Regions from separate parts of the Chryseobacillus diguaensis genome, predicted to be linked through region 1. Evidence: riboswitches for the same ligand, from Rfam matches in the RefSeq annotation. Region 1 holds a riboswitch; the other holds the start of a gene.

Region 1 (16,356 bases):
TCTTGCTAGCAAATCCGAGAGCATTAAAAATCCGGCACCTGTTAGCATGGAGAGCGGCAGCAAATGGCGATGGTCAGTACCGTATAAAAATCGGATAATATGAGGAATAACGAGTCCTACAAATCCTATGGCTCCTGAAACAGCGACTGCAGACCCTGTCAAAACGGAAGCCGCTATAATAATCATAATCTGTTTATTCTTCACCTTCACCCCAATATAATGAGCTCTTTCCTCACCAAAGGCGAATGCATTCAATTCTCTTGCCTGCATAAGCAGCACAATGCTTCCAGAAATAAGAAACGGCAAAATCATTTTCACATAGGGCCAGCCTCTCATCGAAACACTCCCTAAGAGCCAGTTCATGACTTCTCTTATTTCATCTCCTGTTAATGCAATGATGAGTGATATAATAGCCCCTAAAAAAGAATTTGCAATAACTCCTGCTAAAATCAGCGTCTCCATTGAAGTTCGCTTTTGAGCAGCATAGGAAATGAAAAGGACACAGCCCATTGTTAATGCACCCGCAGCAATACTGAAAACAGGCAGTGTATAGATACCAAATATATTAATTCCAAAGTATATAGCTGAAACAGCTCCAACGGAAGCACCTGAAGAAACTCCCAATGTATAAGGATCAGCTAATGGATTTCTGAGAAGACCTTGAAAGGCCCCTCCTGCTAAAGCAAGAGAAGCTCCTACAAAGCCTGCCAATAGAACGCGCGGAAGGCGTATTTCCATTAAAATGCTCACAGTAGATGGATCTACACCGTTAAGGGGTCTCCCTTGTTTACTGATCATCTTAACGATATCCATAAAGGGAATGGATACTGCACCCGCTGATATACCAGCAAACAGTGCGAGTAAAAGGAAAGCCAGTACTGCTGTATATTGAAAAATGCGGTTATTTCTTATAAATGTCCGGATAGATGACCTTTGCAAGCTCTTCTACTCCTTCCGCTAGCCGCGGACCTGGTCTTGTAACCTGATCAGAGTTAACATCAACAATATCTTTATTTTTAACTGCGCTGACATTTTCCCAGCCTTTTCTGCCTGAAACCTGCTTAATAGGATCCTTTATATAATAGCCATATGTCGTTATAATGCTGTCAGGATTGAGCTTAACGGCAGCTTCTTCTGATATTTTTGCCCAGCCTTTCAGGTCCGCTGCTGCATTTTTTGCTCCAATATCTGTTAGAATTTCATCAATAAACGTTCCCTTTCCGGCAGTGTATATATCCGGAGAAGGCGAGATTTCAACATATACTCTTTTCTGCTTATCTTGAGGAATGCTTTTTGCTTTTTCTTTTACGGAAGAAATCTTTTCCTTCATCTTTGCGATAATGTCTTTAGCTTCTTTCGATTTCCCAGTTGCTTTCCCTACCATTTCTATTGATTGGTAGACAGCACTAAATGTTTCAGCATCATTTACTACAACGACTGAAATACCTGCATTCTTTAGCTGATCCAGGCTGTCTCCCGATGAATTCAGGCTTGATTCATGCGCCAGTACAAGGTCCGGTTTCAGACCAATTATTTTTTCCACATTTACCTTTTGGGCATCTCCCACTTTTTCTTTTTTGCTAACATCCGCTGGATAATTATCAAAATTAGAAACCCCTACAATTTCCTTGCCAAGATTGAGATCATACGCAACCTCTGTATTGCTTGGAATTAAGGAAACAATGCGCTTTGGCTCCTGCTTAATTGTTACTTCCTTGCCTGTGGCATCCTTTATTTTCAAAGGAAATGCCGCTTGGTTCCCTTCTTTTGTTTCCGCAGAAGGATTTTCATTTGTTTTTTTCTGGTTTTCAGCTGTATTGCATGCCGTAAGAAGACCTGCTGATAAAGAGAGTGTTAATAGAGCAGAAAATATTTTTTTCATCATTTGCCTCCATTATGCTATAGTCGTTTTCACTTTGAATTGCCTTATAAAAACAAAAAACACCTCCCTGACTGCGGGAAGTGTTGCCAGCATGAATGGACACAAGATTGCAAAAGCAAATACATTGGTTTCAAGTAGTGGCACCTTCCTATCCTCGTAGGGTTTAAGGTGAGATGAAAGCAGGCAGGTCTCCTGGCTCATGATCATTGCATCCTGCACCTTCCCATGCATATGCACAGTGGTTTATCCAGGAATACTCCCATTTACAGTGGCGGGACCGCGTTGGAATTAAACCAACTTCCCTATTATGCCAAGCTTATCAAGATTGGCACCTGTTCCAAATCGTTATTTAATTAGAGCAAATCTATTATACTCTATTTATTAGGAATCTTGCACTTAAAAAATAAAGCGCAAGCGCTTTGGTTAGCACTGTCTAATAAAGAAAGGGACTTTTCAAAAAAAAGTCCCTTACCTTTATTATCTTCTTGCAAACAAGCGAAAAGCTTTTCGCACGATATAAAACAAGATCACAATTCCGATCAGATTCACTAAAAGTCCGGCAATGGAACCAAAAGCTCCCATGTGGCCGAACATACTGCCAAATAACAGTCCAGCTAATCCGCCGTAAAAAATCCCTTTCATAAATGAATTCCCTTTAGCCCTTGAAGCAGGAGCTTTTTTATAGGAATTGTAATTATTGTAGCTTTTCTTTTGTTTAAACATGGAAGGCGATTTAAATCCTCCTCCAGAACGAAATCCTTTTGCACTTGCAACATTATCCTGACTGTGGCTGATAAAATTGCCAACAGGTGAAAGAAGCAAAGCAAAAACTAAAAATGCTGATAATAATTTTTTCATCTTTTATAATCCCCTTTTTTAAATATATTTTCCGTAAATATAAATGTTTAAACTGCTGTTATTACTCTTCCCAGTAATGGTTTATGTTTTAAAAATCAATTTTTTAATGGAACTCTTTTTGTTATCAGACTTTGCATGTTTCTTCTCGACTTTCTCTTCAATGAAGTCCAGAGTTTTCGAGTCCTTCATCATTTCTTGTTTGTTGCTTCTGATTAATTCATCCATGTTATGAAATACGCTTCTTCTCATCTTTTCATTCCTTTCTTTATTCGTTCGTATCCTCTTAAAAACAGCAAAGGCGCTTTTACCAAGTTGGTAAAAGCGCCTAAATAAAAAATGCCTTTACCAATTATTTTGGCAAAGGTCTCGCTAGCAACATATGTTGCCAATAAAGCCGGGGAATTCACCCGTAATGACGACTTTATTCGAACAGCTACTCCCCTTTGAGAGGATAAACGAACTATTAATATACTAAGAGTTTACACCATTTCATTTCTTTTGTCAATGATAGTCAGACGAGTATTTAACTATCATTTTCCCTCTTTTAACTGTCCGATCTTTTATATGAAAAAGCTGTCGTGTGACCCGCAGATATATAACGTTTGCTGTGTTACGGCTCTGTCCACTTTTGTCCTCCCTGATTGACATACTGCCTTTCATCTTTGCAAATGAGGCACTACTGGTTCATTAACTGTCCTGTCATATTGCACACCGCATGTAACACAAATAAAATGGCCCATTCGAAACACGCCTTATACATTTAGTTATTTCTCTGAATATTTTAACAAAGGATAATTTCTCCTGCACGCTTCATTTTGATTATGTATGAAAAATAGGACATGACACATGAACAGCAAATCATTCGCCTTTTCTTCTTCACCAATTCTATAATGGTCAAGAAGGATACTTTTATAGGGAAGTGGCCAAAGTTTTCTGCATGAAAGCTTTGGGTATACATGAAAATTTCTGAAGGACTTGAAATGCTTGAATTGACAATGGAATTTATGGGAAATAAGCGTACCATCCATCCTGCTTTAGTATGGGATGAAGACAATGCAGTTCTTATTGATACTGGTGTCCCTGGGCAGTTAAAGGAATTTGAAAAAAGTTTTAAAGCAGCCGGAATTTCTTTTTCAAGCCTGAATAAAATCATTTTAACCCATCAGGATATCGATCATATTGGAAGCCTTCCGGAAATCTTGAGCAATACTGAAAAAGAAATTGAAGTGCTTGCCCATAAAGAAGACAAGCCTTATATTGAAGGTGATAAACCGATAATTAAAATGAATCCTGAAAGAATGAAGCAGATGACTGAAACCCTTCCTGAGGACAAGCAGGCAAGTATTGTCGCTATAATGCAGAAACCTCCTCACGCAAAAGTGGATACAACGATTGAAGATGAACAAGTACTTCCGATCTGCGGCGGTATTACAGTTATTTTCACTCCTGGACATACACCGGGCCATATCAGTCTTTACCTTCATAAATACAAAACCCTTATAGCGGGTGATGCACTAGTCGGCAATGACGGGCAAATTTATGGACCAAGTGAAAGAGTTACACCTGACATGAAACAGGCGATGGAATCGATTAAAAAATTTACAAAATATGATATCGAAAAAGTTATTTGTTATCATGGGGGCTTTTTTGATGACAGTACAGGCGAACGTTTAAAAGAACTTGCTGGAGAAAATTAGTACTGAAAGGACCAGTTAAGTTTACAAGTAAGCCTTTCCCGCTTGAGGTACCGTAATAGGAAAAAGAAGATATACACCACTATAAAAGCAGTGTGTTTCCCATAGGAAATCACACTGCTTTTATAATTTTTAGATAGAATAGACTTCTTCAACTACCGTGCCAAAGCTTCAAAGCAAAAAAGGAGTTATTTTCGATTTTAACAAAGTCTGTTAATGTCCAGATAATGCAGTTTGTGAAGAACCGGTTTTCGATGCTGAATTAATGGCTGCATTTAGAACACTTCGTGAATTTTTTAGTTATTAAGATATTTCTTTAATGTTTCTTGCAGTGTGCCTCTTGTTTCAGCATCTTTATCAAAACGGATTCCTGCTTGGACCATTTTTCTAACAAGGTCAGGTCTGAGTCCAGTAAGTATGGCTTTACTACCCATCATGGAAACCCCAGCTAATACTTTTTCCAAATGATCAATGACATCCATTTCCATCATGGCTATACCCGAAAGGTCTATAACCAGCTTCTCGATTCTTGATTCAGCAATATCGGTCAAGACTTTTTCCTCTATTATTTTAATCCTGTAAGAGTCAATTGTGCCAATCAAAGGCAAAACGGAAACAGTTTCACTTAAAGGAATAATGGGAACTGACAAATGTTCCACCATTTCTCTTTGTTTAAGGAGCATTTCATCCTTACAATTTGAATAACTAAGGAAAAAACTGTTAAGGAATTGATCGATCCTGTCATTTATTAGTTTTTCAAGTTCATAATATTCCAAGCGTTCCATTATTATACCCTTTGATTCATCAATTGAACCAATAATCTGCCACAAAGTTCTTCTGATAGCTTGTACCCATTCTAATTTTAATGCAAGTGTTAATGAATGAGTCGCCCAGGCAATTCCCTCCTGCTCTGCAAAAGAGACTAATTCTGAATCTTTTTGATCAACTACATAAAAAATCAATCTTCTGGCATTTTTTAATAAATCAATGTTTCCCTTATTTAAAATGTCTTTAATTTTCCCCGAGACGTTTATTGCTTCAGACAGCAGCTTACCCTTGAATATTTCTCCGTTTTCGTTTATGTAAGTTTTTATCTCTTCACTTAAGATAACTTTTGATTCCATTTTGCTGCTAACCCCCTATTAAACTCCATCTTATATATATATAGTAACAATTTTATATACCTTTTTGAAGATAAAAATTTTAAATTAAGTTTACTCCCAAGCTAACTGACTAGGTTTATTTAAGACGAATACTTGGAAAAGGTAACAATTTAGAATTTGTCTTATTTTGGATTCCAGAAAAAAATTCATCCTTTTTCCCTATTTTTAAAAATTGGATTTTTTCTATCTTCCCAATTAGCTTGTCCTCCATTTATAGTAGTAAAGGATTAGAACAGGACGATATCTGCATCATGCAAATCTGCAGGATCAGCAAGCAGACTGATTCATACCCAATAGGACCAATATACAAATGAATGATGGAGGGTGAAAAATGAAGGATTTGAGCAGACGGTTAATCATCAGTCTTCTGCTGACAGGCATTATTTGCGGAGGTATCAGCATTTCAATGGCAAACCTGCCTGAACCTGCCGTACATACAACGGGAAAATGAAAAAAGCGCAAGGCGATTGCCTTAGGCGACAAGCACATGGAAAGCTTGGCTTATAGGTTGTTCTTTCACCTTCTAGACAGATGGGCTTTTCACCTCGAACCTATGGCGCCTGAAGCTATATTCAGTGCGTAAACTAAGTTAAGAAATGTTATCAATTCTGTTAAGCTAAAAAGAAAGCCTCTTATCCAGTCTATTTCTGAAATGGATGAGAGGCTCATATGAGAAGAATATCGCAATAATGGACCAATGAAATTTGCGGCTGCTCTATTTGTCAGTTGTTTTTGGGTTATCAGCCGTTTTTCATTTCCTTAAGCAATATTTTTTTAGCTGAAGTTAATTCTGCAAATTGTTTATCAAGTTCTTTATATTTTGGATCACCAGCAAGCAGCATGCTTAATTCACCCAGAACAGCAGAAATTTTCGTTTCCAGAACAAGCAGCTCTTCCTTGTGCGTTTGCTTGCTATTTTCATTTTTGTTTACTTCCTTTTTCGATTCGTAACTTTTTAATCCGTGCTCATAACGCCTGATTGTGCCTTCTTCAAAAACAAGAAGGCGGTCAGCTAATTTATTCATAAAATAATAATCATGGGAAACGATTAAAATTGAACCGGTGAAGTCTTTTAGCGTTTCCTCAAGCTTCTCTCTGCTAGGAAGATCAAGATGATTTGTCGGCTCATCCAAAATAAGCACATCAGCTTTTTTTAACAGCATACCGGCAAGCTTCATTCTTGTTCTCTGCCCAAGGCTAAGTTCACCGATTTTCTTATTAAGAGTGTCAGCCTTCATTCCAAGGCCGGCACATATGGTTTTAAGCTTAAGAATGTCATCGCGCTCTTCCAGCTTCAAAGCCTCGATTGGTGTTTCATTCTCTTTAAGGTCGGTAACATCCTGGCTTAAATAACCAATTTTCAACGAATCACTTTTCCAAAAAGTGCCTTCCGTTAAATTTTCATTACCAAGCAGCACTTTGACCAGCGTCGTTTTCCCACAGCCATTTGGTCCGAAGATCCCCACTCTCTCACCGTATTTTACATAAAAATGACTTTCCTGAAAAAGCCAGCGATGTCCGGCTTTTTTTCCCGCTCCGGCCATCTCATAAATCCGCTTTCCTCTTTTTCCGCCATTTTCAAATTCAAATAATAACTTTACGTCATCTTCTGGTTTTTCAATTTTATTTTTTTCCAGTTCAGCAGTAAGGCGAGTCATTTTCGAACGAATTTGGATGTCCATTTTCTTTGCCTTGGCCCTGTGAAATTCTTTAAATCCAATTTGTCTGCGTTCAGAAGGAGACCCCTTTTTGGTTGAATCCCTATGGGCTTTTTCAGACCAATTTTTCAAATTTTCCATTTGAGATTCGATTTTCTGCTTATTTTTCTGCTGGTTTTCATACTTTTGCTGCTGCAGTTCCTGCCTTCTTTTTTTCTCTTCTCTGTAAGCTGTATAGTTACCAGTATATGATTCAAGCTTTCCTTCTGAAAGCTCTTCTATTCTGTTTACTGTTTCATCAAGAAAATACCGGTCATGGGAAATAATGATGACAGTACCCTCATATTGTTCAAGCTCATGGATCAGCCAGCGTACTCCCTGCAGATCCAGATGGTTAGTCGGCTCATCCAAAAGCAGCAATTGAGGCTTTGAGGCCCATACCTTTGAAAGAATAAGCTTCAGTTTTTCACCGCCGCTTAAATGACTCAATCTTTCTGCTTCCCAATTCTGCGCCTTTTCCAATCCCAGCTTGCTGGTTGTTTCCAGTATTCCGCTTGTATGATCCTCACGAATGATGGATTGAAAATCCATCAATTTATATTCAATCGATTGCTCCAAATATCCTACGGATATATGACGTCCAAATGTATCGATATTCCCGCTGTCAGCCTTAAGCTTACCAGCTAAAATATTCATTAAGGTTGTTTTTCCGGTTCCGTTATAACCGACAAGACCAATTCGGTCACCCGATTGTATTTCAAGCATCAAATTATTTAAGATAGAATGTTCACCGTAGCTTTTCTGAAGATCACTTATTTTCATTATGTTCATACAAGGCCACTCCTTTTTTGTCTAAATCAAAAAACCTCTCCACAAAGTACCCGGAGAGGTTTCATAGAAATGCCAAAAAAGCAAACAGAACCTGCACAGCTTCAAATAAGCTTGAAAGCTATACGGCAACAGAATGATTAAATGGGCAGACTAATCCTACTTCTCCAGGTTTTGCGTATTCAGCAAACGTAAGAAAAATAAGATTAGAATTTCATCGGCCCAATTTCATCCTTTCCGCACATAGAATTATTTCCAGTATATGAAAGTAACATGTTTATTGTCAATATATTTTATCTAATTTCCCATGATAGAAAAGCTCATCATAAATAACATCTCATTTTTTCTTTTCCTATTATGGGGTATATAGTTAATAGGAAAAGGTATAGTTCCTTCTTTTTTTCGGAAATCTATTGAAAACTAGAGGTGAAGCAAAAGATGAAAAAAATGAATACAGGCATTGTCACAGCATTGTCAGCGATCGGGATTGCCCAAGGATTGAAGGTATTTACTTACAAAAAAGTGACAGGAAAATGGGATTGGAGACCGCTATTGCAAACTGGCGGAATGCCGAGCTCTCACTCTGCGGGTGTTGCTTCACTTGCTTCATATGTTGCTGCAAAAAGAGGGACTAGTTCCATTGAAACAGCTCTTGCCGTTGTTTTCGGAGCGATCGTTATGTACGACGCTCAAGGCATCAGAAGACATACAGGAGAAATTGCAAAGCTTGTGAATGATATTGATGCAGATATTGAGGTACTATCAGGTCATTTCCCAGGTCTTGGACATGTTAAGCAGGAAGAAGAACTTAATGAATTACTTGGTCATCAGCCTGCAGAAGTCGCTGGAGGTGCAGCACTCGGAATTGTCATTGGTTTGATTAGTGCCTGGATCGAAGACTCGAAATAAAAGGCTGAGAGGTATAAAAGCAGCCCGGATGATGAGATCCTGGCTGCTTTTCTATGATAAAGAACGTGATGATTATCAGCAAGCCCTGCAAGGATCATGAAATAGATAAAGTCCCCTTTTCTTTAACCCCTTCAGTTAAAAGCATTAGAAAAGAATATGGGTTCAAAGTGTCCCCATCACTTTCTCTTGTACTTTTTTAAATATATCCATAATATATAGATAATCAGTGATCAGAAAAGCGGTGTCAAAATGAACGTAAGGTTTTTTCGATATGTATTATTCTTCATTGGATTGATTTTTTACGGATTAGGTAACGCTCTTGCCATCAAGGTGAAATTTCTTGGGATCCATCCATGGGAAGTATTGAATGTAGCTCTTTTTCAGCATTTTGGTATTACAATTGGAACATGGGGCGTTTTGTGCGGGCTTTTTTTGGTCATCATTTCATTATTTATGGATCGAAAATATATTAATATCGGCACATTTCTGAATGCTATTATGATCGGACCTATCATGGACTTGTTTCTGCATTTGAACATTCTGCCTGATGCCACACCATATTTGGCTGTTAACCTTCTCATATTGTTTGCAGGTATTGCGATAACTGGGATTGGAGGCGGAATGTATGTTGCTGCGGGCATAGGCGCAGGGCCGCGAGATGGCTTTATGCTGTCTATATCAGATAAGACAGGATTATCTGTGAGCAAATCTAGAATACTCGTGGAAAGCATCGTCCTTCTAATCGGTTTCTTTCTTGGCGGACCTGTTTTCATCATGACATTTCTCTATACATTTTTTCAAAGTCCTGTATTCCAAAAGTCTCTTCATATTTTTCAACTTTTTATCAAAGCAATAGAGAATAAAAGAAAAAGCCATACTGCATCCATGTAAAAAGCCAGCAGAATTTGCCGGCCTTTTACTTAGAGGGGGATTTATTCTTCAAACGCCTTGTCCGCCATCAGCTTCAAGGCAATATCATCAGAAGGGGGATTGTGAAGGCCTGCCCTGACGTCTCTGTAAAACCGTTCAAGCGGCTTTGATTGAAAGAGGCTTTGCCCTCCTACTATTCTCATGGCTAGATCAACTACTTCAATAGCTGCATTGGTTGCAATATATTTCACAGCAGCGAGTTCAGTGCTGAGTCCTTCCCGTTTATCCTTCTCATCATCCCATTTTTTTGCGGCTGAATACATGACCTGCCGTGCTGTAAAGAGCTTCATGTCCATTTCAGCCACCTTTCTGCGAACTTCCGGAACTTCTTTAATTGGATGCGGAAGACTATTAGGATGATAATTTTTTGCAAAATCAACTGCATAGTTTCTAGCCGCAATGGCAACTCCAAGGTAGCAGGCAGGAATATGCAGAAGCCATCCTTGGGCCATTGCTTTTTTGTTTCGATTGCCATTGACAAGTGCTTCTTTAGGAACTGCCACATTATCAAGAATAAGATCATCACTTCTTGTACCGCGCATCCCCATCGTATTCCAAGTTTCTTCTATAGATACACCCTTTGTTTCTCTTGGGATCAGAAACTCCCCTACTTCACCTGATTCTTCAACTGTTGCGGTTATAATAAAGTAATCCAGAATCGGGGCTAGCGAAGTAAAGATTTTTCTTCCATTAATGAGCCAGTCTTCCCCTTGTTTCACAGCAGTTGTTTCCGGCTTGCCGCCGCGTGCTGGACTTCCGGTACCCGCTTCTGTCGCCGCACTGTTTATTAATTTTTGTGATTGTGTTACTTCTTTTGCCATCTTCTCGAATGTTGTTTTTTCCCATTTCATTGATTCACGCAAATTGATAAACAAACCTAAATGCCAGCCGATCGAAAGGGCTGTTGGGGCATCTCCCTGAGCTATCTTTTCTTGAATAAGCAAAAAAGTATACAGATCGATTTCATGCCCTCCAAGGCTTTTGGGAATAGTAAGCGAGTAAAAGCCTTCATTTTTTAAATCAGCAAAATTATCAAATGGAAAAGAAGCTTCTCTGTCATGTCTTTCAGCACGTTCATAAAAAAGTCCGGACAGCACACTAGCCTTCTTTAACCATTGCTCTTGCTCAGCTGTTTTTACAAATTGTTCATCAAGCATCGTCATCATATCCACCTGCTTATTTTCTTTATAAAGTGTTTCAGTTCAGAAGAAAATTTTCACCTTCAAAGCCAAGGAAAAGGAAAACATATCGTTCATATCTTATCGACTAATTACTTGAGTGAAAGCAACTATGCTTTATTTTATCGTTTTTGCTCATAAAAAATAAAGTAATAGATATTTTCACGATTCAGACAAATCTGATATGATACTTTGGAAAGGCTTTTTCTCCATTATGCTCCCAATAACTCTCAGTTAGAACATAATGTAAGAAAGCTCTGATCAAAATAGCATAAAGAATCCATTAAAAGGGGGTTTTATCCTTGTCTCATTTTAAGGAAAAACTGGAAAAGTATGCGGACCTTGCTGTTAAAGTAGGCGTTAATATTCAAAAAGATCAAACCCTGGTCATCAATGCGTCAATTGAAGCAGCTGAATTTGTCAGAATTGTAGCTAAAAAAGCTTATGAAGAAGGCGCTAAAAATGTTCAGGTAGATTGGCACGACGAAATCGTTGCCCGCACGAAATACGATCTCGCTCCTGATGAAGCGTTTCAAGAATATCCATCATGGCTTGCAAAAGGAAAAGAAGAGCTGGCTGAAAGCAATGCAGCTTTTATGTCTATCGTTTCCGCTAATCCCGATCTCTTAAAAGGGGTAGACTCCAAAAGAATTGCTGCTGCTAATAAAGCTGCCGGCCAAGCATTGGATAAATACCGCACATACATACAATCTGATAAAGTGAGCTGGACTGTCATTGCTGCGGCATCGAAGGACTGGGCTAAAAAGGTGTTCCCTGATGTAAATGATGAAGAAGCTGTTGAAAAGCTCTGGGAAGCCATTTTCAAAGCAACTAGAGCTGATCTGGAAGATCCTGTGCAGGCTTGGAAGGATCATGATCGTTCCCTTCACAGCAAGGTGGATTACTTAAATAGCAAGAAATACAAAACCCTGCATTATAAAGCAAAAGGAACAGACTTAAAAATTGATCTGCATGAAAAACATCTCTGGGTTGGCGCTGGGAGCACAAACGTGAATGATGTTGAATTTATGGCAAACATGCCTACTGAAGAAGTTTTCACTGTTCCGCTTAAAGAAGGCGTTAACGGTACTGTGTCAAGCACCAAGCCTTTAAGCTATGGCGGCAACTTAATTGACAATTTCACTCTTACTTTTGAAAACGGGAAGATTGTAGATGTAAAGGCAGAAGCCGGTGAGGAAATCCTCAAGCACCTTGTGGAAACAGATGAAGGGTCACATTATTTAGGAGAAGTTGCTCTTGTGCCATATGATTCACCGATCTCCAATTCAGGTGTGCTTTTCTACAACACCCTATTTGATGAAAATGCATCCAATCACTTGGCTATTGGAAGCGGGTATGCTTTTAACATCGAAGGCGGCAAAAAAATGTCCCGTGAAGAGTTAGCGAAACATGGAGTTAATTCAAGCATTACACATGTAGATTTTATGATCGGTTCAGATGAAATGTCCATTGATGGCATTAAAGAAGATGGAACAAGCGAACCAATCTTCCGTAACGGAAATTGGGCGATTTGATTCCGCCTTTAAATGATAAAAGGTCTGTGAGAAACCTGGGCTTCCAAGTATCTCCAGACCTTTTTTTATTTCCGTTTGGCAGGATTCAAGCTTTGCGTGATCCGGTCCAGAATAATGGCTAAAATTACGATGGCAATCCCTGCTTCAAATCCAAGACCAACCTGAATCCTTTGTACAGCACGGTATACCTCCACCCCAAGACCAGGCGCTCCAACAAGAGAAGCTATAACAACCATCGATAGAGCAAGCATGATACTTTGGTTGATTCCTGCCATTATAGTTCCAGTAGCCAGAGGAAGCTGCACTTTGAAAAGCTTCTGTGAAGTTGTTGATCCAAATGCATTCGCTGCTTCAACAAGATCCTCAGGAACTTGGCGGATTCCAAGATTTGTGAGGCGGATTGTCGGTGGCATGGCAAAAATAACAGAAGCGATAATACCAGGGGTTACTCCAATTCCGAAAAAGAGAATGGCTGGAATCAAGTACACGAAAGCCGGCATCGTTTGCATGAAGTCCAATATCGGACTTAATATACTTGATACTCTATCACTTTGTGAACACCAAATTCCAAGAGGTATCCCGATAATTATGGAAATAATAACAGAAGTAAGAACCAGTGCAACAGAATCAAGCGTTTGATCCCAAAATCCCAAATTAATAATGAGAAAAAGACCCAGAAGTGTAAAAATCGTCAATCCCCATCTTCTGCTCGCCCAATAAGCAAGTCCAGCAATGATAATAGCAAGCAGAATCGGCGGCACTGCTCCCATTAGGCCAACCAGCAAGTCATTAAAGGTTTCAATTATACTTCCAATTACATTGAATAAGCCAAGAAGCCTGTCATTTAAAAACTCTACAAAATGGTCTACATATTTTCCGAGCGGCAATTTCGGAATATTGTTCATGGCTGAATCACCTCTTTACCAGCAAGTGCCTGAATGACGCTGCTTCGTTTGACAACCCCTCTCAGACGGTTGTTTTCATCAACAACTGGCAATGGATATCTTGTGCCAGCCATTCTTTCATACATTTCCTCGAGCACTGTATCAAGCGTTACTGTAGGAACATCTGTATGGATAATGTCTCTTATATTCCCATTTTCCGCTACAGCCCTTGCCACATCGTCCGCTGTAACAAGGCCTATGTACTTCTGGGCTTTATCAACTGCATATATGCTTGTCATTCCAGCCTGCCTTAAAATTTGAAGGGCTACCCTTGGTCCCCTGTCAACCAGAATGGTTTCGGCTCTGCTCATAACACTTTCAGCAGTTAAAACCTTGCCGAGGTTGACATCTTCAACGAACCGTTCTACATATTCGTTTGCAGGATTAGTCATAATATCTTCCGGCGTGCCGATCTGAACAATTTCTCCATCTTTCATTAATGCAATTCTGTCCCCTATTCTGAGGGCTTCATCCAAATCATGCGTTATAAAGATGATAGTCTTTTGCATTTGATCCTGAAGTTCAATCAATTCATTTTGCATATCTTTCCGAATAAGCGGATCAAGTGCACTGAATGCTTCGTCCATTAAAAGAACATCCGGATCATTCGCAAGCGCTCTTGCAAGTCCTACCCGTTGCTGCATACCTCCGCTTAGTTCTCCTGGATAGCTGTTTTCATAACCTTTTAAACCAACCAATTCAAGAGATTCTTGTGCTTTCGCTTCTCGTTCATTTTTTGAAATTCCTTGGACCTCAAGTCCATAGGCTGCATTTTCGAGAATATTTCTGTGAGGAAATAGAGCGAAGCGCTGAAACACCATACTCATTTTTTTACGGCGGACTTCTTTTAACTCATCAGATTTCATCTTAACGAGGTCTTTTCCTCCAACGATGATTGAGCCGGATGTTGGTTCAATCAGTCTGTTTAAAAGTCTGACCAGAGTTGATTTTCCGCTTCCTGAAAGTCCCATTATGACAAAGATTTCTCCGCTATGTACTTCAAAACTGGCTTGTTTAACACCGACTGTCATGCCAGTCTCTTTTAGAATTTCCTGTTTTGTTTTCCCGCTTTTTAGTAACTCAATGCCTTTAGAAGGATTTTTGCCGAAAACTTTGCTGACGTTTTCAACTTTAATAATGATATTTTCCATAGCTCCACCTCTTTCTTTCATCTATTATTTGTCAATAATGGGTGTTAGATTCACTCAGGATGAGAAGATGCAGCTGATCGCACACTCGGGGGACTATTTATATCTACCCTGCTCGAAGAATTGATAAACTTATTTAAATATTATTTTTTTAAAATAGGTTTTGTTTTAACAAGTGCAGGGAATGTTTATATTGGGATACACCAACGGTTGAAAGGAGCACACAGCTTGAAAAAACTGAAAATATTTGCCTCAATTATGATTTTACTTACATTTTTCCTCACTTCCTGCAGCAACCCCCTTGCAGAAAGCCAAAAGAAAGTGAAACTGGGATTGGTTAACTGGGTGGACAGCATTTCTGTTGCATACCTTTGGAAAGCTATCCTTGAGAAAAAAGGCTACAAAGTACAGATGATGGAACTGGATAAAGGTGCCCTGTGGACTGGTGTTGCCAGGGGAGATGTTGATCTCACGGGCTATGTTTGGCTTCCACAAACAGATAAGCCTTATTATGACAAGTATAAAGAAGATGTTGAAATAGGAGGCTCCTGGTACAAAGGAGCAAAACTAGGTCTAGTGGTCCCCTCTTATATGAAGGATGTTAATTCCATAGAAGACCTAAATAAACATAAAGATGAGCTCGGCGGGAAAATATACGGTATAGACCCCGGATCAAGCCTCATGCAGCTATCCCAGCAAGTGAAACAAAAATACAATTTGAATCTTGACCTTATTGATTCCTCAGAAGCAGCCATGTTGACAGAGCTGAACAAAGCATATGAGAAAAAGAAACCGATAGTCGTTACCCTTTGGAATCCGCATTGGATCTTTTCTACAGAAAAATTAAAGTATTTGAAGGATCCTAAAAAAGTATATGGAAGCACTGACAATATACATTATATGACACGCAAGGGATATCATAAGGAGCATCCTGAGATAATTAAAATGTATGAAAAATGGGACATGACGGACGAACAGCTGTCCAAGCTCATTAAATATGTTAATGAGACTACATCTGGTGATGAAGGATATAATCCGCAAAAAGGTGTAAAGAAATGGATGGATGAAAACCCCGATTTAGTTAAGAAATGGATGAATGCAAAATAAAAACCTCCTTCACAGGGGGTTTTTTATTACGGCTATCCAAATGATTCAAGCGTTACTTTCCCTATCATTTTCCCGCTTTCAACCATCCTGTGTGCTTCTCGTAAATTTGCTGCGTTAATATGCGTCAGCGTCTCCGTTCTTGATGTTTTGATCGTTCCTGTTTCTATTAAACCCTTCAATTCTGTTAATAACTTATACTGTTCTATCATATCCTCTGTTTCAAATAAAGACCTTGTAAACATAAATTCCCATACAAACGCAGCACTCTTCTGCTGCAATAGAGATAAGTCGATCTTTTGATCTGTTTCAACGATTGAACAGATTTTTCCTTTCGGAGCGATCATTTTGACCATTTGCTCCCAATGTTCAGCTGTACTATTTAAACAGAAGATAGCATAAACAGTTGAAAAGCCGAGTTTTTCAATTTGGGAATCCATTTCTTTGCGATGGTTGATTATATACTCTGCACCATGCTCTCTTGCCCAATTTTCCGTTTCAGATCTCGAGGCACTGCCAATGACA
Region 2 (16,356 bases), on a different contig from region 1:
GGACAGAGCCTGTCTCATTCATGCGTGTTATAATTGTGATATACCAATACATGCAAGTAGGGATGACAATGAAAATTATTTGTTTTGGAGACAGCTTAACAAGAGGTGTCTCATTTGTTAAAGGCCGATTGCGTATTTTAAAAGATAATTATCCTGCTCATCTTGAGGAATTGTTTGCCGAAGACAAAAAGGATGTAAATGTTATTAATAAAGGTGTATTTAATGATAATTCCGATACTTTATTAAAGAGAGTGCAAAAAGATGTGATTAATGAACATCCGGACTTTGCCATTATCGGGATTGGAGGAAATGATTGCAATTTTAAATGGGATGAAGTGGCATCTTATCCGAATAGGTCTCATGAGGCAATTGTTCCGCTGGACCGCTATATGGAAAATGTCGCTGCTATTGTGGAGAAAATTAAGCAATCAGGTATTACTCCCGTTATCACAACAATGCCTCCTCTAGATCCAGTTAGGTATTACAGCTATATCGCTTCAAGATACAGCAGCTCCATTAGTCATTGGATCAGCGCTGTCGGCGGAATTGAACATTGGCACGGAATGTATAATAGAAGTCTCAATAAGCTGGCAGATGATTTTCAAGTAATGAAAATTGATGTCCGGTCCGCGATAAAACAAGCGGGCAGTCTTCTTCATTTTATAAGTGATGATGGCATTCACCTTACTTCTGAGGGATATCAAATACTTGGCAGGGAAGTTGCCCGGCATTTTTATAAAGAATAAAGATTGAGCCAGCAGGAATAAGAGGTGATTTATGACAACTGCAAAGCTGACTAGACTGGAAATGGCAGAGCTGTTGCTTTCCCTTAAAGGAGAGTTCGATGTCCCTCCGCTTACAATCATAAATAAAAGCATACATTCACGAAATCCTGCAGGCAGCGGACCTCCTGAGTTTTTAAAGCGCATTGCATCAAGAGATCTGCCTTACGGTTTGTCAACGAATGAAATTGTTGAGCTGGGAAATTTATGTGATTTTGCTACCCTCTCTTCAACATCCCTGCAAAACTGGATAAAAAGGGATATTCGGGAGTTGATTGGACCTCCGCTGCAAGGAAAAAAATATTCCATCGATCAAGCAGCCATTCTTTTAACTGTTAAGGATTTAAAAATCGTTTATGACTTTGGTACAATTCGCTATTTATTAACAGCTTTATTCAACACGATCACAGACCGAAGCGACGATGTGATCAGCCCAGTAACTTATTATCACATTTACGCGCTTCTTCTGGAGTCCCTCTTAAAAGAGCCATCATGCAGCCCTTTAGAATTTAGCGAGGAGTACATTATCCAGGTGATTGAGGACACTAAAAAGGAAATTTGGGTGCCTGAGGAAACATGGGACCATATCGAGGATATTCTTGTCCTGACGATATTGGCAGTAGCTGCTTTTCATTTCCATCAGCGGGCAAAATTTTTTCTTGATAAACATCTTCAAAAACAAAAAGGAAAACTCAGCTGAGTTTTCCTTTTTGTATGAACCGTGATTGTGAATAAAGAGTCGGATCGTGATTCTTTATTCAGACTCCTTCATCACTGAAAATTTTTTGAAAATCCTGTTTCATTCATACATAAAAAAGGTTGATGGAAAAATGAAGAAGTCTTTAAGCGAATAATTCAGCCAGTAAGTAAAAAAATAGAGATACACCTGTTAAAGGTGGTATACAGTCTTAGTAAAGGAGATGAACAAAATGGCAAGAAATCGAAATAAATTGCTCGTGCCAGGTGCTGAACAGGCACTCGAAACATTTAAATACGAAGTTGCACAAGAATTCGGTGTCAATCTAGGTTCTGATACAACTTCCCGTTCGAATGGATCTGTTGGCGGAGAAATGACAAAACGCCTGATTGCACAAGCTCAATCAAAAACAAATCAATAAGATTTGTCAACTTAATAAGCATGGCAAAATCGCCGATGCAATCCGCACGGCGATTTTACAATTTTCCTCAAGACTGATTGCAATACATCAGGCCTTAATCACTTTTGTTTTGACTGTTTATGAAGAACCGAACTATGACCCTTTTTCTTTGATTTAACGCTTTTCTTTATTGATCCTTCTTTTTTATGAACTGGCTTTATAGGCTGTGTTTTTCTAGATGTGCTGCTCACCGTATGGCGGTTTTCTTCGTGTTTTATATTCGAAGGAGGCCTTCGCCTGTCTGAATCCTTATCTTCTTGCTTCGCTGCATGGTTTTTACGGCTGACCGAACTCTTAGTTGAGTACTCTTTATTTTGGCCAGAGCGGGATCCGTGATTTCCCTTCAACATGTTTTGAGAATGCCCTTTTTCTTTTTTAGGTTCAGGTTTTTTCCCTTTTTTCATATTCGGGGCTGAAATTGAAATTTCATGCTGATCTTCTTCCTTAACAGCTTTTTGCCGTTTAGAAATAGACATCTTTTTTTCTTCAGATTGATCTTCAGGACTTCGCAGGACGGAATGGCCGTTTTTCTTCTTCAATTCCTGTTTTGTTAATTCAAGCTTTCTTTTCGCATCTAATAGCTTCAGCTTTACCTCATCCTTGCTATTGGACTGAGGCTTAAGAGCAGAATTTTCAGAATTAGGACTTAAAGAGTCTTCTTTCTTTTTCTCTTCGTTCTTTTCCTTATGTTCAGTCGGTTGATTAATTTGCGGCTGAACTTGAAGTTCAAGATATTTCCCAGTAGAAATTCCCTGCTTTCTCGCCTTTTCTCGAGTTTTCATGTCGGACTTAACGATTTTTAGAGGAAGATCTTCGTTTTGAAAGGAACCTTTCAGGGAGCCAACATTTTTCATCAGCTTTTTATCATATTCTTTATTGCCCTGATGGTTGAAAATAGCAGTAATGAGAAGTTTTTTACCTTTCTTTACATAACCCATTTCCTTACTTTTCGAAACAATCTGATTAATTACATTCCGCACACCCTCGTGCTTCATGTTTGGCATATTGTTGATCAGCTTTTTACCATCATCATTTATAGGATGAATTTTTACAACTTGCATTTTTTCATTCAGCGCAAGTTCAAAGCTTGGATTTATATCCACAGTCATATAGGCATATACTTTGTCCTGGTCCAATATAGGCAGTACTGTAAAAAATAATAATATTATTGCTACTATGGTCAGTACACCGGCCTTTGCTGATTTGACCCCTGAAATTCCAAGCCACTTGCGAGTGCGGACTTCTTTATCAAACTCTTGGGGAGAGAATGCAATCTCTTCTCCCAATTGGTACTTTTTTTCAACGTTTCGGGCTTTAGTAAATTGGCCGTCTGATGTAAGCAGCGTGACATATTTATCACTCAGATGGACTACGACCCCTCTTTTCATGCATCGAGCACCCCTTTTATGTAGTCTTTTAAGTAGAGATAGTCGCCTGTCAAAATAATGACCATCGCAATGATATATTTGCGATTCCGTTCAACGGTTTTCCGGCTGACTGATACAAGTTTTTCAAGTTGTTTGACAGGGAGCTGCTTTTTTTGAAACAGCACTTTGCACAATTCCTCGTGTTCCACTAATATGATAGCTACCTGTATGGCGTTTTGCCTGGCATCAATATGCTTGGGCGAATGGTCAATCAAGTCAGCTATAGTCAAGTGAAACTCTTTCAGGACCTTTTGGAAATGAAGGATCTCTTCCTGGCGATGTTCCTGTTCTATTAACCTCTGAAATTCATCAATGGATAAATCCGCCTCGATTTTACTTTGAGAAACTTCTCCTTCTTCATGTTCCTGAAGTTCAATGTTAATGGTTTGCGCACTGCGGGCTTCTTTTCTAATATAATCGATCACTTTCCGTTTTATAATCAATTCTGCAAAAGCTAGAAGTGAGTTCCCTTTTTCCGGAGAGTATTTTTCGATTGCTTCGTTAAAGGCTATGAGCCCAATGCTGAATTCATCAGCTGTTTCATCTATATAACGTTTGCAAACGGAGGACACCGTTTTTGCAACGAAAGGCTTATATTGCTCAATCAGCTGATTCTGAAGTTCACTGTCACCCTGCTGGATCCTGATGACGGTATCTTCTAAAGAGCGTTTCCTTTTACCTAATTTGAACAAAAGGCTTGGCACACATTTCACCTCTGTTTCTCCCATTTAATACTTCGTTTATCATAGCTAATTTAGATGGGGAGCGCAAAGGAAGAAAATGTGAATCTCGCAAGCCACAGATGAGAAGCAGAGAAAAACAGCTTAAAAGCAATGATAAAGATGGATTTAAAATATTGGTTTTTCTGGCAAAATATTTTTTCTGTTGGTCTGATTGAACAATGCAGAGATGATAGGCACTGCTATGTTTTGGTGAGTGTTATTACTTTCGGCTGTTTTCGGATTTTTGCAGTTTTTGATTAGATCTCTGCAGATATTTTTCATCCGAACATTTGCAGATAATTCTTTTGGCCTATTATCGTATTTTTGCCTCCTCCTTTTTCAATTTCCCTGTTCACTAGAATATACGGGCTCTATTTCGCAATTGGGGGGGCATATTATAAATTTGTTAAGAAGCCTTTTAACAGTTAAAAAAGCCCATTACAAAAGGACCTTAATTAGAATGATTTTTAAAGTATATTGCTTATTTTAATATCTTAAGGCTTTGTTTAAGTGACTGATCTTTCTGCAATAATTAAGCTTCACAATCATTTCCTTATTTATGTAACGTAAAAAAGAACACATTGGATAAACCAATGCGTTCTTTTGTTAGCAGGAAAAAACAACAAATTTTAAAAAAGAGCCTTTTTTATTTTTGAATTTGCTTTCCGAATTGTTCCGCTTCCACATCTTTTGAGAAAATCCACCCACCTGCTGCAATTGCTGCAAGTACAATCCAGAAGGATATCTTCCATGCACCGGATTCGATAAAATGTTTAGAAACCATACTAATTTGAGGATGAGCCAGCGTATATAAACCAAGCTTTACTCCCACCCATCCAACAATCATAAATGCAGCTGTTTCAAGGTTTGGCTTCCTTTTAAGCAACGAGACAAACATACTGGCAGCAAAACGCATGATAACAATTCCAATTAATCCTCCGGCAAAGATGACAAGGAATTGTCCGCCATCTAAACCTCCGATTTTAGGAAGAAGCGTTGCAGGGAGAGTAACCGCAAGGGCAACAGCAGCTAAAATAGAATCTACAGCAAATGCCATATCCGCAATTTCCACTTTTAAAACGGTCATCCAGAATCCAGATTTTTTCTTAGGGCTGCTTTCATCTTCTTCTTTTTTCTTAAAGACAAACTTTTTCAGCAGATGATTCACAGCAATGAAAAGAAGATAAAGTGCGCCGATGGCTTGAACCTGCCAGACATTCACAAGAAATGATATAGCAAACAGCGCTCCGAATCTCATTACAAATGCTCCTGCTAATCCGTAGAATAAGGCTTTTTTTCGCTGATCATCTGGCAAATGCTTCACCATTACAGCCATTACAAGTGCATTGTCAGCAGCCAAAATTCCCTCAAGAACAATTAATACAAGCAATACCCATCCATACTCCATAAAAAGCGATAAATCCATTTTTCTCCTCCTAATCGTTCTCTTGCTCCCGACTAGGCTGAAGAAAATATAAAAAGACCTTCGCCGCTATCGGGCAAAGGTCTTGCTGAACATGTTAACGTGCATCATGTCAATAAAGCCGATGGAAAAATCCATGAATTGACGACTTTATTTTCAGGTAACTACCTGAACGCTACTCCCCTTTGAAAAAGAGAATCATATTTTGTTACTGTAACTATATAATTTTCTTGCGAACATGTCAACCTCTTATCTGAACTTGTTCAGGTTCTATTTTTTCTTTAGAGAGTCATATGTTTAATTAATACAGGCTCTATTCTTAAACTATGTTTTTTTTCAATCAAAGCAGAAATCGTGTGTTCTAAAACAATGAATAATGGGGAGGACATTGTATTGGATTCCATAGCTGCTCTAATACTAGGCATGATCCAGGGGCTTACGGAGTTTCTGCCGATTTCCAGTACAGGCCATTTGTATATTGGAAAAAAGCTTTTTGGACTTCAGGATGCTGGATTGTTTCTTGATACAATGCTTCATATCGGAACGTTCATCGCACTTATCGTCTTTTACCGTGATATACTGATCAGGCTATTAAAAAACCCGTTTGGACGTCTTACCTGGCTTCTTGCAGCTGGAACACTGCCTGCTGTTTGTGCTGGTGTTTTTTTTAGTGATTTTTTTGACAGGCTTTCCTTGACTGGAAGTACAATCGGATGGGAATTTCTATTAACCGGAGCTTTTCTATGGTTTGCAGGAAATATGAAAAGAGGCAGTAAGACACTTGAGGATCTTTCTTTTTTTGATAGCATTTGGATCGGCACGTTTCAGGCATTCGCCATTTTTCCAGCCGTTTCAAGGTCTGGGTTGACCATTGCTGGTGCTCTGTTTAGAAACATTGATAAAGAAACAGCAGCCTATTTTTCTTTCCTGCTTTCTATTCCTGCTGTTTTTGGTGCTATTCTTTTTCAAATGAAAGACCTTTCAGATAGCGGAGCAAGTCTCGGACTGACTCCTATGTTTCTTGCAACTGTATCAGCAGCCCTTTTCGGCTATGCAGCTGTAAAGTGGATGATTGATTTTGTAAAAAAGCACTCATTGAAATGGTTTGCAGGCTATGTCTGGATTCTTGGGATATTTATTCTAGTTATGCAGGGCTTAAAAGTCTTTTAATGGATGAAAAACCCCCGTTAAGAACTGCATACCGGGGGTTTGTTCTATACATAAAAGAGCCTTACTTCTTGGAATACTTCACAATATCTAAATAGAGCTTTGCAGATTCTCCCCATTTTTTGTCCGGTCCAAAAATATTTTGAAAGAGCTTTAAAAACAGCTGATGTTTCCCCTTATAAGGATACCATTGAATTTCATAATTTTTCTTTCCAGTATCGGCCATAACTGCTTTTTCATGACAGAAAGCCCGAAGCCCGCCTTCTCCATGATACCTTCCTATACCGCTCTGTTTTACTCCACCAAATGGCAAACCATGATTAACAACCGACACCATGACATCATTTATCGCTGCATTACCAGTAACAAGTTTTGAAACAACTTTTTCAGCCTTTTCCAAATCGTTTGTCCAGACACTTGCATTTAGGCCGTAAAGCGAATTGTTGGCCATATTGATGGCTTCTTCTTCTGAATCGAAAGGAATGATCGGAATAACAGGTCCAAATGTTTCTTCTTTGATAATATCCATGTCTTCGTTTACGTCAACTAATATAATTGGCTTTATAAACATCTCATTCGAAGAATCCCAATAATCAGGCAGTTCGCCTGTTATCAGTTTAGCCCCTTTACACACTGCATCTTCAAGCTGTTCCTTGACAATGTCGAGCTGTAGAGGCGAGGTCATGGATCCAATATCATCATTATCTCCATATCCCTGTTTTAATTGGATAACCTTTTCCCGCATTTTTGCCACAAATGCATTGTAGATGGGTCTTTCCACATAAAGTCGTTCTGTACTCATGCAAACTTGTCCGCTGTTTGTAAATGCTCCCCATATGGCACCATTTACAGCCCGTTCAATATTCGCATCTTTAAAAACGATCATCGGATCTTTCCCGCCAAGTTCAAGTATAGTCGGAATTAAATCTCTTGCTGCCTGTGCCTGAATGATCTTCCCCGTTTTAACAGAACCAGTGAAGAAAATAAAATCCGGCTTCCCTTTCGTTAATGCAGCCCCAAGTTCTTTGCCGCCATGCGCTACTTGAACCGTATGCTCCGGAAAACCCGCTTCCTTAAACAGCACTTCAATAAGAAGTCCTACAAGCGGTGTCACTTCAGAAGGCTTCAATATTACAGCATTTCCGCCCGCAAGAGCGCTGAGCATCGGAATCATCGCAAGCTGAAGTGGAAAATTCCATGGGGAGATGACAAGCACTGCCCCCCTTGACATATATTCGATATAGCTTTTTTTCCCTAAAAAAAGAAGTGGTGTTGATGTACTTTGCCGGGACAATATTCTTTCAGCATTTTGCTCGAAATAAACAAGTGCATCAAGGACAGGCATTACATCGGCTGTTAAGGCTTCTGTTTTTGTTTTACCAGTATCACTGCTGATAATCTGAACAATTTGTTCCAGTTTGCGGCTCATCAAATAGCGAAGCTCGCGGAAGTATGCAAGCCTCTCTTTCATTCTTAATGAACTCCACTCTTTTTCTGCTGCTCTTGCATTTTGATAGGCTGCAGAAACTTGTTTAATCGGAAATTCATCAATTTCCTTAATGATCCTTCCTGTTGCAGGGTTAACGGCTTGAAGCTTTTGTGCACTTGCAGCCTTAGCAGAAAGCTTACTCTTGACTTCCGGCATAACACTTCACACCTTCCTTTAAAAATGGTTTTCTGTTCTCTTTAAAAAAAGCTACTAAAACATCTGCGTACGTATTAAACGAAGGACAGGAAACATCAGAATTCTTTAATGCTTGCATGGTATTGCTGCAGTCATATTCCTGCCGATTACGTTCACTTTATATGCAGCTTCTCTTTTGACTCCTAAATCATTGATTGCCGCAAGGTGAAATACATGTGTTACTTCATTTTGGAGTCTTTCCCTCATTTCCTGACCGATTCCAAGGTTATCTTTTCGTAATATCTCCTTCAAGTACGGTCCCTTTTCCTGGAGCAATTTCTGAAAGCAATTCTCTTGCTTGCGGTACAAGATGAGGAAGAGAAAGAACGTAAACATGGCTAAACAATTCTTGCTTATTTGCTTCTCTTATTAATTCCCTCGCTATAAATCCTGGAAAACCTGTCACAAAAAACTTTTTCAAGGCTCCTTCGTCCTCCCGGAATTTTTTTCTAATTATGAATTTCCTTATAAGCAGCAAACTATAGAAAAACATTCATTTAGGCTTTTTTCTTAAACTTTGTTGCTTTTTCAATGAAATAAATGAATTCCAGCCAACAATACAACTGCGAATTAAGAAAAGATGCCACGAAGATTCTCTATATTCTTGTTCTATACCCATACGAAAAGCAAAAATCTTTACTTAAAATTGCAGGATCACTATTTATGAATGTTCGTGAAAAGTTTTCAACTTCCTCTATTTCCTGCCATTTTCGCCAAAATGGATGAAGATCAGTTGAACCTACTACTAAAAGAAAGCAGGTGCACCATGCATACAATGTGGAAGGGCTCTATTAGTTTTGGACTTGTCAACATTCCGATTAAGCTATATGCCGCAACGGAAGACAAAGATGTAAAGCTGCGGAATCTTCATAAGAAATGCCATACTCCCATTCAATATGAAAAAACCTGTCCAAACTGCGATGAAGAAGTGAAGATGGAGGATATTGTAAAAGGATATGAATATGTAAAAGGGAAATTTGTCATTTTGAATGATGAAGAACTGAAAGAACTGAAAAAAGAGCATGAAGACAAAGCGGTCGAAATTGTCGACTTTGTCAATTTGGAAGAAATCGATCCAATTTACTTTAACAGAGCTTATTTTATAGGTCCCGGTGAAAATGGGGCCAAAGCATACTCCTTGCTTAGAGAAGCATTGAAGGAATCTGGGAAAATCGGAATAGCGGAAATCACGATTCGTTCCAAACAGCAAATGGCCATCGTAAGAGTATACGAAAATTGCATTATCATGGAAACGATTCATTATCCGGATGAAGTAAGGAGGGCTGCTGATGTGCCGAGCGTACCAGAAACAGCAGTGGTGCAAAAGAAGGAACTGGATACAGCCATTATGCTTATTGATCAGCTTACAACCACATTTGATCCTTCTAAATATAAAGATGACTACCGCGAAGAAGTACAAGAGCTGATTCAGCAAAAAATTAATCAAAATGAAGGAAAAACACCTGAAGAAGCTGCTCCCCGTGAAAATGTCGTTGACCTTATGAGCGCTCTCCAGGCCAGCATTAACCGTTCAGGAGGAAAAAAAGAAGAACCGGCCTCAAAAGAGAGCAAGAATAAAGAAGAAGAACCGAAAGAAAAGAAATCCTCTTCGGCAAAAAAAACAAAGACATCACGCAAAAAAGCATAAAATATTGAAGGTTAACCTCTTGTTAACCTTCTTTTACTATCCATTTGGCAGCATGCACCAATGAAGAGAATTGAAAATCGCCAATTCCAGGATTATCTCCAATTAAGATCGTCCTTGTTCCTGCCCTTTTCCCGGCTTCAATGTCTGTCTCCCTGTCACCAATCATAAATGTATCATTTGCCGTAAGTTTATATTTTTCGATCAAATTTAATAGCAAGAGGGGTTCAGGCTTTCTGCAGGAACATCCAGAATAGGGAGCATGCGGACAGTAGACCACTTCTGTAATCCGCCCTCCGCTGTTCTCTATCTCTTTCAGCATCTTAGCGTGAATAGCTTGAAGCACACTCTCCTTCAGGTATCCCAGGCCTACTCCGCCTTGGTTGGTTATAATAAAAATGTCATATCCGCTTTCCGTTAAAAGTCTTATAGCATCTAAAGCTCCATCCAGAAAAAATAAATCTTGAGGTTTATTGACGTATTTAACCCGTTCTGTCATAACCTCATTGATGACCCCATCCCGATCGAGAAAAACACCTTTCTTCAATTTCTCCGCCTCCTTCTATAGCTGATCATCGCTTCTTAACAAAAAACCGTTACTAAAAAAGGTGATATAAATGAAACCAATGCTCCCTACCCTGACACATTCTGTTCCTTCAGAAGGTCAATGGCTTTTTGAAGTAAAATATGACGGCTTTCGGGCAATCCTATCTGTTTTTAAAGACAGAATGGAGCTAATAAGCCGAAACGGGAAAGATCTATCTCCTTCCTTTCCTGAAATCGAACAATGGGTCAATCAGCAAAGAAAAAAATTGGATCCTTACCTCCCTTTAACAATGGATGGGGAGCTTTCCTTTTTATTATCCCCCTACCAATGCGATTTTGAACAGATACAGATGCGCGGCAGACTAAAAACAAAAGAAAAAATTGAAGTACTAGCAAACAAAAGCCCGTGCCACTTGTGTGTATTTGACCTTTTAGAAATAAAAGGGGACTCATTGGTGAACTCCCCCTATCACGAGAGAAAAAAATATCTTATGAACCTTTTTGCAGAATGGAATTGGCCGCTTTCTATTCATCCGAAATCTCCCTCTTTGATTCAATACGTTCCTGCTTCAAAAAATCCCAGCGAACTGATGAAAAAGATCCGACTTTCAGATGGAGAGGGCATGGTGGCCAAACGATTGGACAGTAAATGGCAAAGTGGCACCCGAACTAAAAACTGGCTGAAAATAAAAAACTATAAGCGGGCTTATTTTTACATTATCGGTTATGACGAAAAAAACAGCTACTTTCATGCAGGCGTAAAAAAGAATGGAATACTTATCCCTGTAGGCTCGTTTTCTCATGGCATGAGTGCAGAAGAAAAAAATGCCCTGGTTAGAATCATTAAAGAAAACAGTGAAGAAAAGATCGGCTCATTTTATAAAGCAAAAGAAGGCATTTGTGCAGAACTGCAATTTCTTTCCTTTCTAGGAGGGCAGCTGCGCGAGCCCTCTTTTCTTCAATTTCATTTTCATGAAAACGAGGGAGCTGGAACATGGGAAGCTTTTCAGTTATCACTTGCCCCTCTTGAACAGGAAGCACGAATCACTCACCCGTTAAAGCCCATTTGGACTTCACCATCGATTCACAAATTACAGTACATTCTATATTTACTTGAGGCTGCCCCCTTCATGCTTCCCTTTTTGAAGGATCGGGCGCTAACTGTTATTCGTTTTCCGCATGGCATTTCAGGGGAGTTATTCTACCAAAAGAATGTTCCTGATTACGCGCCTGACTTTGTCGCTACTGCCTCTTCAGATAATATCGAATATATCTTATGCAATGATCTGTCAACGTTAATTTGGCTTGGAAACCAGCTCGCAATCGAGTTCCATATTCCTTTTGGAACAGCCGATTCCAATGGGCCATCTGAGGTCGTATTTGATCTGGATCCTCCCTCTAAGGACTATTTTCATCTTGCGGTAAAAGCTGCAAGAGAAATTAAGAAAGTGTTTGACAGTTTTGGTTTAACTGCTTTTCCAAAGCTGTCAGGCGGGAAAGGAATCCAGATTCATCTTCCATTATCGGAGGGTGCCTTTACCTACAATGACACCCGCATCTTTACTTCATTCATTGCTGATTATCTTACAGCAAGCTTCCCTGATCTTTTTACAATTGAAAGGCTTAAGAAAAATAGGGGAAGCAAGTTATATGTAGATTACATCCAGCATGCAGAAGGCAAAACCATTATTTGTCCTTATTCTTTGAGAGGAAAGGAAAATGCTCCTGCTGCAGCTCCGCTTTATTGGGAGGAAATTGAGTCTGAATCCTATCCCGCTCAATTTTCTATGTTGGACATGCAAAATAGATTGCTATCTGGAAATTGTCCCTGGGCCGAATACTTTCACACGAATCAGGATGACATTTTCTCAAAAATTCTTAATATGATCGTCAAAGAGAATAGAAAAGAATAAACGAAGCAGCCAAATAGCCGAAGAAATTTTAAATATAGAAAATTCAGGATAGTAATCCGCCTGATTAGGGTAACAAATACATGTAAATAACAATGCAGGAGGTTAATGCCATGTCAGCAAGCAGTAATGGAAAGGTTGCTATCGTTACAGGCGGTGGATCAGGAATCGGGAAAGCGGCAGCTTTGCGATTTGCAAAAGAAGGAATGAAGGTAGGAATATTTGACCTTGATGAAAAGAGGGCTAAAAAAACAGCAGATGAAATCAATCATGCGGGCGGAGATGCAATGGTGTCAGATGTTGATATGGCAGATGAGAGCAGAATTCTTCAAGGTATTAAAGATGTGAATGACAAATGGGGAAAAATCGATGTCGTTTTCAGCAATGCTGGCATCAATGGCGTCTTTTCAGCTATAGAAGAATTAGATCCTAACGATTGGGATAAAACCATTACAACCAATCTAAAAGGAACTTTTCTGATTGTGAAACACACAATCCCTTACTTAAAAACAAAGGGCGGAAGCATCATTATTACAAGCTCTATTAATGGCAACAGAACATTTTCCAATATCGGGATGTCTGCCTATGCCACCTCCAAGGCAGGTCAAGTTGCTTTCATGAAAATGGCGGCACTGGAGCTGGCGAAATTCAAAATAAGGGTTAATGCAGTATGTCCCGGCTATATCGAAACAAATATTGAGCAAAATACAAATCGGGATGAAAGCCTTGAGGAAGTTGAGATTCCAATTGAGTTTCCTAATGGCGGAGACATGCCGCTGGAAGGTGGACCAGGCTCATCCGAACAAGTCGCTAATCTCGTTTATTTTTTGGCTTCTGATGAATCAAGCCACATTACTGGAACCGAAATATATGTAGATGGTGCAGAATCCTTATTAAGATAGACTGTTTATGCTTTCTGTTAGATAAAATAAAGCGATATAAAAAATCTCCTGATGCCTTACATAGACATCAGGAGAAAAGTCAGGAGCATCTTTGCATTACTTCTTTTCAGAAAACCCCTTTATAAGAATATCCATTTTTTCTGCCGGTACAGGTTTACTGAAGAAATATCCCTGCATTTGGTGACAGCCATGTTCTTCAAGAAAACTGGCCTGGCATTCTTCCTCTACACCTTCTGCAATAATTTGCATCCCCAGATTTTTGGCAAGTCCGATAATTGTTTTAATAACAATTTCATCCTGTTTTGAGCTAAGCATTTTTTTAACAAAACTCCGGTCAATTTTTATTTTATCCAATGGAAGCTGTGTTAAATAACTTAACGAGCTATATCCTGTCCCAAAATCATCTACACTGAGATGGATATTGATTTTTTTTAAATTTTCAACTGTTTTGATAAAATTTTCACTATAATGCATGGAAAGGCTCTCTGTGAATTCAATTTCAAAGCAATAAGGAGAAATATTATATTTTTTCAGAATGTTGGATACCATGCTGACGAGATCTGGCTGGAAAAACTGTTTAACAGACAGGTTAATGCTCATTCTCAGTTCGATGTTCCCAGATTCATGCCACTTCTTCAGCTGGCTGCAGGCCTGCTCCATACTCCATCTGCCAATCTCAATAATAAGCCCGGTCTCTTCAGCAATCGGGATAAATTCAGCTGGAGAAACAAATCCAAGCTCTGGGTGCTGCCATCTTAGAAGCACTTCCATTCCGAATATGTTATTTTTGGCTGTATCGATTTGAGGCTGATAATACAGCATAAGCTGACCCCGATGCATGGCCTGGTATAACTCCTTTTGAAGAAGATATCTTCTTTGAAATGCATGGCTTTTTTCTACGTTATATTCCTTCAGTCCGTTATCTTCCTTACCAATTTTCAATGCAATTTCGCTGTTTTTCAGCAAGCTTTCTGCATCTCTCCCATGTTCCGGGAAGAAAGCAGCACCAATGCTTATTTCCACTTGGTAAGTTTGTTCCTTAATTTCATATTTCCGCTTAAATTGCTTCGCCAGTTCATTCGCTATATTGTAAAAACAGCCTCTGTCATCTAATTGATGGACGATGACCACAAATTCATCATTATGAAAACGTCCGATGAAATATTGCTCAGGGACGGTATTTTTCAATTCTTCAGCAATCTCTCTTAATAAACAGTCGCTGATGTGTTTTCCATAGACCTCATTAAAATATTTAAAACGGTCAATATTTACCTTTATGACAGCTGCAGACTTTTTGTCCTGTTCTGGTCTTTCTACCAATTCATTCAGCTGTCTTGAAACAGCTCTATAGTTTGGAAGGCTTGTCAATTCATCAAAATAAGCAATATGCTTAATTTGATCTTGAACTCTTTTAAAATCAGTTACATCCTGCAAGATAAGAAAAACCTCATCCGGCAAATTTTCTTTTTCAACAGGCATAAAGACAGCCCTGCACTCCCTCATTTGGCTGTTTATTCCGGATGTTTTTATTTCAGAAACATAAGGCATTTTATTTGCAAGAGAATGGACTAAATAAAGAGATAAAGCTTTTTGATCAGCAGGATGAAATAGCTCATAAAATGGCAGGCTGTGCAGCCCGGCAAGGCTCATTTGAAAGAGGTTTAGAGCAGCTTCATTTGCATGTTCGATCATTCCTTTATTGTTAAGCAAAAGGATGGCGTCTGGATGATGGCTATATAAATAATGGAACGATTTCTCCCATTCGATGTCTTTTTTCTTTATTTTGTCTGAATCGCAAATTTCCGCCAACATTTACACCTCCTTGCAACCTTGCATCTGCTCAGTGCGGTTATTTTCCTATAATAGTTATCGTCAACAATCAGAAAGTTTTTAACATCAAAGTGAAAATAAAAAACAGCAGGAAATATCCTGCTGCTTAAAACCTTTATTCAATAGCGGAAAGGATACCTGAAAAGTCGTCCCTCTCCCACTTTACTGCAAACATTGCATTTGCCGCCCATAAGCTCCGTATATTGTTTCACAAGGGCAGCCCTATTCCGGATCCTTCCTGAAAAGAAGTATCGAGACGGACAAAAGGTTCAAAAATGGTATCCAAATTTTCCTCTCGAATACCAATGCCAGTATCCATTACATCAATATGAATACATCCTTCTTCTAAAAAAGCAAAGCTGACCAGCCTTATGAATTTTATCAATCCACTCCCTTTGCTTGAGAGGAATATGTTCATTCCGGTCCATGAGCATAATTCACCTATTTTTCGTATAAAATATCTAAAATCAGCTGAGGTTTTTCCTTCATTACAGTTTCAATAAGTTCTTCTCCATTACTGCAAACGGCCAATATTTTAAAGTCCGGAAGCTGGCTGATAAAATACTGCAGTATTTCAATAGAATCCTGATTATCGTCTGCTATCACAATCCCTATTTCATTCATATTTTTTACCTCCGTATAAGCTGCCTGATGATCTGTTGTCTTTTCTTTATTTTGGTACATGAACCGTTATTCTGCAACTTATAGAATTCCCTTATAAAACATCTCTTCTCTGCACAAACTAAAATTATCTTTCCCTTAGGCAGGAGTAGTTTTATGCCAAATATTTTCTGGTACTTAATGCTTGTGATCATCATCATGCCTGTTTTTGCTGCAGCAATAAAAAAAGAACCTTATATCCTTTTATGTCTATGGCTTTTTAATTCAGGACTGTCTTATATGTTTGAATTAGTTGTTTTAGTGATATTTAAAGGCTATCAATACAAACCTGGTTTCTTTCAGGATCCTTTTGAGGACAGCATATTTGGCTCTATTTTCAGCCAAGGGATTTCAGTTCCTTTAGCCGCAGCTATTGCAGCTATATATAAAGTAAAATTGCCTGGCATATTGTTTATTTCATTTATGCTTGCAAGTGTAGAAGAACTTTTTCTTTCTATTGGAATATATGAACATTACTGGTGGAAATCATTTTATACGATG

The links. Region 1 has a riboswitch for manganese ahead of ACOT8F_RS00400 (FbpB family small basic protein). Riboswitches for the same ligand answer to the same signal wherever they lie in the genome.
Region 2: linked by a shared signal. The riboswitch ahead of ACOT8F_RS17350 (TerC family protein) and the one ahead of ACOT8F_RS00400 (FbpB family small basic protein) in region 1 are both predicted to bind manganese.

Annotation. Positions count from the first base shown of each region.
Region 1 is NZ_JBMKNV010000001.1:66,702-83,057, reverse strand. Features, by position in the region: gene ACOT8F_RS00420 (FecCD family ABC transporter permease) at 1-939, opposite strand, end outside; gene ACOT8F_RS00415 (ABC transporter substrate-binding protein) at 902-1,882, opposite strand; gene ACOT8F_RS00410 (hypothetical protein) at 1,895-2,083, opposite strand; cobalamin riboswitch at 2,048-2,233, opposite strand; gene ACOT8F_RS00405 (hypothetical protein) at 2,360-2,740, opposite strand; gene ACOT8F_RS00400 (FbpB family small basic protein) at 2,822-2,965, opposite strand; yybP-ykoY riboswitch at 3,112-3,194, opposite strand; gene ACOT8F_RS00395 (MBL fold metallo-hydrolase) at 3,697-4,437, shown strand; gene ACOT8F_RS00390 (STAS domain-containing protein) at 4,731-5,558, opposite strand; gene ACOT8F_RS00385 (protein YkpC) at 5,929-6,048, shown strand; gene abc-f (ribosomal protection-like ABC-F family protein) at 6,338-8,086, opposite strand; gene ACOT8F_RS00375 (divergent PAP2 family protein) at 8,522-8,992, shown strand; gene ACOT8F_RS00370 (YczE/YyaS/YitT family protein) at 9,242-9,883, shown strand; gene ACOT8F_RS00365 (acyl-CoA dehydrogenase family protein) at 9,925-11,088, opposite strand; gene ACOT8F_RS00360 (aminopeptidase) at 11,403-12,635, shown strand; gene ACOT8F_RS00355 (ABC transporter permease) at 12,701-13,540, opposite strand; gene ACOT8F_RS00350 (quaternary amine ABC transporter ATP-binding protein) at 13,537-14,730, opposite strand; gene ACOT8F_RS00345 (glycine betaine ABC transporter substrate-binding protein) at 14,956-15,834, shown strand; partial or broken gene ACOT8F_RS00340 (zinc-binding alcohol dehydrogenase family protein) at 15,867-16,356, opposite strand, start outside.
Region 2 is NZ_JBMKNV010000013.1:73,736-90,091, forward strand. Features, by position in the region: gene ACOT8F_RS17325 (SGNH/GDSL hydrolase family protein) at 69-746, shown strand; gene ACOT8F_RS17330 (DUF1836 domain-containing protein) at 778-1,482, shown strand; gene ACOT8F_RS17335 (alpha/beta-type small acid-soluble spore protein) at 1,703-1,900, shown strand; gene ACOT8F_RS17340 (anti-sigma factor domain-containing protein) at 1,999-3,327, opposite strand; gene sigI (RNA polymerase sigma factor SigI) at 3,324-4,079, opposite strand; gene ACOT8F_RS17350 (TerC family protein) at 4,735-5,514, opposite strand; yybP-ykoY riboswitch at 5,545-5,707, opposite strand; gene ACOT8F_RS17355 (undecaprenyl-diphosphate phosphatase) at 5,905-6,681, shown strand; gene ACOT8F_RS17360 (aldehyde dehydrogenase family protein) at 6,743-8,323, opposite strand; gene ACOT8F_RS17365 (SDR family oxidoreductase) at 8,429-8,614, opposite strand; gene ACOT8F_RS17370 (hypothetical protein) at 8,589-8,783, opposite strand; gene ku (non-homologous end joining protein Ku) at 9,129-10,010, shown strand; gene ACOT8F_RS17380 (D-glycero-alpha-D-manno-heptose-1,7-bisphosphate 7-phosphatase) at 10,033-10,554, opposite strand; gene ACOT8F_RS17385 (DNA ligase D) at 10,625-12,466, shown strand; gene ACOT8F_RS17390 (SDR family oxidoreductase) at 12,577-13,365, shown strand; gene ACOT8F_RS17395 (sensor domain-containing protein) at 13,462-15,177, opposite strand; gene ACOT8F_RS17400 (ATP-binding protein) at 15,404-15,580, opposite strand; gene ACOT8F_RS17405 (hypothetical protein) at 15,637-15,879, opposite strand; gene ACOT8F_RS17410 (hypothetical protein) at 15,973-16,356, shown strand, end outside.